Regions from separate parts of the Paenibacillus sp. VT-400 genome, predicted to be linked through region 1. Evidence: riboswitches for the same ligand, from Rfam matches in the RefSeq annotation. Region 1 holds a riboswitch; the other holds the start of a gene.

Region 1 (3,256 bases):
ATCACGGCTCCTTTCATGATATATAAAATGAACTAATGACCGTTACACTAGCCACTTCGATGACAGAATAACCTTCCAATCGCTGTTATCCCCAGATTTTTTTGATTCCCTTTCTCTAAAGGGAAAATCCGGTGATAAAGGCGACCGCTTCGCTTTTTCACGTTATTTCTGTCCTCTCCGTCCTCGTGTAAATATTAAGTTCGTTTTATATGAGAAATTTTATTGGGGTAAAAAATCGTTTGTATATGCCTTGCTCACATCGATCTGTTCATCAAGCACTTTTTTGCTAAACATCCAGTCGGTGTAGTTCTGCCAGACTTCCTGTTTTTGTTCTCCCCAGCGCGGGGCGTCATCCGTGTATTTTGGACTAAGCCATTTCTGGCTTGCCAGTACGAGGTCTTTATCCAGATCCGGGACGGCCTTGATCAGAATGTTTGCTGCGTCTTCGGGATGATCAATTGCGTATTGATATCCTTCTGAAGTGGCTTTCAGAAATGCTTTCACCAGCTCAGGGTCGTTTTGGATCGTTTGCTCGTTTGTTACGAGGACAGGCGTGTAATAATCCAGTGCATCTGAATAATCCTTCACATATAACATGTCGATCGGTTCCCCGCGCAGTTCGGCTTCAATCCCCGTCCAGGCGTAGAAAATCCACGCAAAATCAATGTCCCGTTTTACTGCGGTGAAAAAGTCGGCGTCACCCATATTAATGTTTTTCACTTTGGATACATCGGCTCCGTCGCCTTCCATAATGGATTGCATCACGGCTTCTTCGACTGGGGAACCCCAACCGCCATAGGTTTTACCTTCAAAATCTTTCGGTGACTTGATATTCCGATCCGCCGGAGCAGCGAAACCAGATGTATTATGCTGAATAACTGCTGCGATGGAGACCAATGGAACACCCTGTGTGCGGGCTTGAGTTACACTCTCCTGATAACTTACGCCAAACGGTACTTCATTGGAGGCAACCATCGTATCTGCGCCACCGGCACCTGGTTGTACAATCTCCACGTTCAAGCCTTCGGCCTTGTAAAAACCTTGATCTACAGCCGCATATAGGCCGGTATGATTCGTATTCGGTGTCCAGTCGAGCACCACTTTAATATCTTTCAGGGCGGCAGTGTCACCTTTGTTACTGCTTTCCGCATTTGTGTTGCTGTTCTGTTCTGCCGGGGCAGCTTCTTTGCCGCCACATGCGGCTACAGTCACCATAAGCACGCATAAGAGCATCAATCCCATCGTTTTACGCCATTTCATCTGTAATTCTCTCCTTCGATATGTCCGGCCGAGTGGCACGGGGTACTCCTTGGCTTCATATCCAATCATCTTGCATAAATCGACAGATTTATACCAGTTGAGATCTGAATAACGTCACTTTTTTTAGCTCTCTGGCTATATAAAAGAACATTAAAAAAGCGTCCCGTATTCCGGGACGCGTGCAGGCGTTAGAGAGGTGGCGTTCAGCCATAGGGCTGTGCCATTTCGATATACTCCGATTCCTACGCTGGCATGATCCAGATCAGGTCTAAGGGTTAGTATCTTGGTGGGATACACTCTCAGCCGGCCAATTCCGACTCCCCTGGGAAACTATGAAGTTACGGGCATTACTAGGTGTAATTATAGGCCAGCGGGTGGAACGTGTCCAGTCAGGAACTGGATGGGGACACGTATGAACTTATCAAACAGGCCGTTATACATATGTATAACAGCCTGTTTAGATGTGTTATTTTCAATAATTATCGTGGCGAATCATATAAGGCAATCTGGCTGAGTGCAAAAGCATCGGATTTTGGGTCATAGCCTACCTGTTTCTGAGTGGTTTCCAGATTCAATCGTTTAAACCGATTATTCGAGATCCCATGCAGTATGGTGAAGGGCTCCAGATTGGTAGCTGTAATTGCTTTGAACATCAAATCACACAAGTCAGCCGGACTAATATACGCGCTCATATCCCTTGCTTCCAGCGCTGGTCCGTCCGGTTGAAAATCATCATATGCACCTATACGTATTGCTACACTTTGTAAACCTTCGGTATACGCAAAATAGGAAGCGAGCGATTCTCCGAAACATTTGCTAACCCCGTACAAATTCCGTGGGCGTGTTGGCATGTCCGGATAGACTTGAGCATCAATGGGATACCCCTCAATCGTCTGTGCACTGCTCGCCAGAATGACTCTTTGCACACCTTGCTCCTTAGCTGCACGGAATACATTAAATGTACCTTTGATATTGATGTCCAACAACGATTCATAGAATCCGGCATGCGGGGAAGGGTCTCCCGCCAGATGTACTACCACATCCATGCCTTCGCAAGCATGCTGACAGGCTTCAGGGTCTGTCACATCCAGTGTCATGATCTCATGGTCGGTTTCTTGATACGTATGCAGTCTGTCGATATTCAAATCCGTTAGTCGCAGGTGATATGCTTCTGACAAGTGTTGGGACAAGTCCCGGCCAATTTTCCCGGCTGCGCCGGTAATTAAAATGTTCATGAAATCAACTCCAATTCTTAGCGCTGGAAGAACTCAATCCATTCCTTTTCAGGTCCATAGATGAAGAAATAGCGGTAACCGTTAGGCAGTGTAATAATCTCTCCATCAATAAATACGGCTTTGGTGGCTTGGATGCGTTTGTACTCAGAATCAAGATCATCTACATGGATCGCAAAATGGTGTACCGTACCTTCGGAAGGCAGCTTGTCGCTGTAACCTTGAATTAACTCAATCTCAGTCTCATTACTTCCATTGAAGCCAAGGAAGGCGAGCTGAATGACGCCGTTGGTATGGGTTACCCGGTCTTTCAATTCAAGACCAACAATCTCCGTATAGAAACGCAGCGTGGTCTCCAGATCACGCACAGCAATGCCGACGTGGTCAATGCGTTTTTGAAAACTCATAATCCAAATCCTCCTTATACTATGAATCTTTCTACCATTTTAAGGGATATCATAGGGCTGTACTACATGGTTGTCAAATCCGGTTTTAATTTGGAAAAATTATAATTGTTCACAGAATGTTCACTTATGTGGTGGGTTTCCTCATCTCTATAATTACGAAGGTAAACAGAGAGGATGAGAGAATTGCCAACAAGCAAGAAGGAACAAATTATTTTCGGATTAATGATGTGTACAGGAATGGTCTTGGTCATGATGTTCTTCAATCTATGGCACAGTGGGTTACTCGGCAAAATGTCCCCGCTTGAGATACTGCTTCAATTCATATTATGTTTTGTCATCGCGTTTCTGGTGGAGTCT
Region 2 (3,256 bases), on a different contig from region 1:
GGAACAATAATAAAAGTAATGTCTAATAGATAGGAGCAACCTCATCTTATGAGTTTATTGTCAGTAGAGAACGTAAGTCACAATTTTGGAGATCGCACGTTATTTAAAAATGTATCGTTTCGTTTACTTGCGGGAGAGCGCGTAGGACTTGTTGGTGCCAATGGTGTGGGTAAATCCACATTAATGAACATCCTTACCGGTAAATTGCTTAAAGATAGTGGAAAAGTGGAATGGACACCTAAGGTCCGTTATGGATATCTGGATCAGCACACGAAGCTTACCCCAGGCAAAACCATTCGTGACGTTCTTAAAGATGCTTTCCTTCCGTTGCTTGAATTAGAAAAAGAAATGATGAATATAACGGACCAGATGGCAGATGCAGATCCAGATAAGCTAGAGCAGTTGCTGGAAGAGATGGGCGATATTCAGGAACAACTGGAACAGGGCGACTTTTATCTGATTGACGTAAAAGTGGAAGAGATGGCCAATGGACTTGGTTTGTCCGCAATTGGTCTTGATCGGGATGTCGCAGCTCTAAGTGGTGGACAACGTACAAAGGTGCTTCTTGCCAAGCTTCTGCTTGAGAAGCCTACAGCCCTTTTGCTGGATGAGCCGACCAACTACCTGGATGTAGAGCACATTGAATGGTTGTCACGTTACCTGAAGGACTACCCTCATGCGTTCCTCTTAATTTCCCATGACACGGAATTCATGAATGAAGTCGTAAATGTCATTTATCATTTGGAATTTGCCAAATTAACGAGATATGCAGCGAACTATAACAAGTTCCTTGAGATGGCTGATATGAATAAAGCCCAGCATATTGATGCATACGAGAAACAGCAAGAGTACATCAAGAAGCAAGAAGATTTCATTCAGCGTAATAAGGCACGTGCTTCAACTTCGGGTCGAGCGAAGAGCCGGGAGAAACAGCTGGACAGAATTGAACGTATTGATCGTCCAGATGAAGCGGCCAAACCAACGTTCAAATTCAAGGATGCCCGTGCGAGTAGCAAAACGGTCTTTGAGGGCATTGATTTTGAAATTGGATATACGTATCCTTTGCTGCCTAAGATGACAATGACAATTGAACGTGGTGAGAAAATTGCCATCGTAGGTTGTAATGGTGTGGGTAAATCGACGCTGCTGAAAACCATCTTGGGCAAAATATCTCCACTCAGTGGAAAGACCTTTTTGGGAGATTATCTCGAAACGGCCTATTTTGAGCAGGAAGTTCGTGCTGGAAATATCACGCCGATTGAGGATGTCTGGAATGAGTTTTCACATTTGACCCAGAATGAGGTCCGGGGTCATCTCGCTCGCTGTGGGTTGAAAAATGAGCATATTACCCGTCCGCTTAACATGCTGAGTGGTGGAGAACAAGCCAAGGTTCGTTTATGCAAACTCTTGATGCGTGAAAGCAACTGGATTCTATTCGATGAGCCGACAAACCATCTGGATGTCACAGCGAAAGCGGAGTTGCAACGTGCTTTGCAAGAATTCAAGGGAACGGTGTTACTGGTATCTCATGAACCTGATTTTTACGAGGGTTGGGTCACCAAAACATGGAATGTCGAAGAATGGTCTGAGAAAAACTAGAAGATTCAAGACAATGTTTAACAGAAATGACGGTGACAAAAAAATCCGTCTATGGTAACATAGGCTACAACTTCATATGAACACTAGGGGGGCCGCACGATGTGGCTGAGATGGAAGAATGCGATTCCGGACCCTTTGCACCTGATCTGGATCATACCAGCGTAGGGAAGTGGCGAGCGCGTTTCAGTGAATGACGTGAGCAAACGGCAATTCGGAAGGATTTCAACCGTCTGCTTAACGAATTGAAACATGCAGTTGCGTGTATAACGTTATGGCTATAAGGTCTATAGCTTTATTGCACGAAATGAACTGTATGTATCAGTCAGTCATCTGGTCCTATAATTAATACGCAGCCACTCCCCTACGGGAGTGGCTTTTTTGTGTTTTCATAGCATTCACGCATGGAAGGAGATGAAAAGTACGGTAATTTCTCATGAACGTGTACACGGATCATTTGAACTGCATGTTGTATCTACGGGTGTAGGGAATCAAGCATCTTTTGTAAAAGCTGCAAAGGACGTTTGGCCATGGGTGGACTACATCCATATACGAGAGAAACAACTCTCGTGGCAACAAAAGATCGGTTGGGCTGAAAGTCTGCGTGGTGTTGGCGTTCCGTCTTGTCGCATCGTTATCAATGGTTCAGAACTGCCACCACAGAATGACATCTATGGCGGTGTACATTGGGGGCAAGAGGCTATACGTAACTACAACCCTGCTGTTATAAGCAATGTCCAGCGAATTCGTCTGGGTGTATCTGTTCATTCAATCGATGAGGCAAAAATCGCTGAAGAACGGGGAGCCGATTACCTTTTCTTCGGGCATGTCTACTCAACCAACAGTAAGCCTGATCTTGAACCAAGAGGATTATATGCTCTGGCTGAAGTGTGCTCTGGTGTCTCCATTCCTGTCATGGCGATTGGGGGCATCGAACCGGGAAACATTCACGCTATTCGCTCTGCAGGCGCACAGGGAGTCGCTGTGATCTCGAATGTATGGGCGAGCGATTCCCCGGATCGGGCTGCTGCATTATTAAAGCAGGCTATCGTTGCTACAGAAAGTTTGAGCCGCTGAATCAAGGAGATGAGAGGATGAAAAAGATCATTACTGATAGACCGGATAAGATTTATGCAGAAACGATTATTGTAGGCGGAGGCGTTGTTGGATGTGCCATTGCGTATGAGCTTGCTTCCCGTGGACAGGATGTGCTGTTACTGGAGCGTTCGGCGATTGCAGGAGGGACTTCTTGCGCAGCGGCTGGGATGCTGGCAGCAGACAGTGAGGATTTTGCTCATCCTTTGATGGCTAAGCTTGCCAGGCAGAGCAGGCAGTTACTTATCGAGCAACAGGTGCTAATGGCTACACTCAGTGAGGTAGAGACTGGTCTGCAACGCCAGGGATTCCTAACTCCTTTTCGTTCATACAGTGAATTAAGTAGTTATAAGGACAATCGGAAGTCTGCGTTGTCTGCTTCTGCTGATGAGGTGTGGTGGGACCGTTCCGTTGTGCAACAGGAGGCATCATGGCTTAACAGAGATACGTATGGAGCCTACTACAGACCTTACGAGAGTGAGATTCTTCCTGTCCATCTAACGAAGGCATATGCTGAATCCGCTCAAGCATTGGGAGCACGGGTTATGGAGGGCATACAGGATAT

The links. Region 1 has a riboswitch for thiamine pyrophosphate ahead of EL84_RS01125 (ABC transporter substrate-binding protein). Riboswitches for the same ligand answer to the same signal wherever they lie in the genome.
Region 2: linked by a shared signal. The riboswitch ahead of EL84_RS23990 (thiamine phosphate synthase) and the one ahead of EL84_RS01125 (ABC transporter substrate-binding protein) in region 1 are both predicted to bind thiamine pyrophosphate.

Annotation. Positions count from the first base shown of each region.
Region 1 is NZ_LELF01000038.1:229,001-232,256, reverse strand. It holds gene EL84_RS01125 (ABC transporter substrate-binding protein) at 220-1,260, opposite strand; TPP riboswitch at 1,482-1,594, opposite strand; gene EL84_RS01120 (NAD-dependent epimerase/dehydratase family protein) at 1,740-2,495, opposite strand; gene EL84_RS01115 (VOC family protein) at 2,513-2,899, opposite strand; gene EL84_RS01110 (hypothetical protein) at 3,074-3,256, shown strand, end outside.
Region 2 is NZ_LELF01000067.1:3,039,795-3,043,050, reverse strand. It holds gene EL84_RS23995 (ABC-F family ATP-binding cassette domain-containing protein) at 49-1,599, shown strand; TPP riboswitch at 1,675-1,784, shown strand; gene EL84_RS23990 (thiamine phosphate synthase) at 2,011-2,673, shown strand; gene thiO (glycine oxidase ThiO) at 2,691-3,256, shown strand, end outside.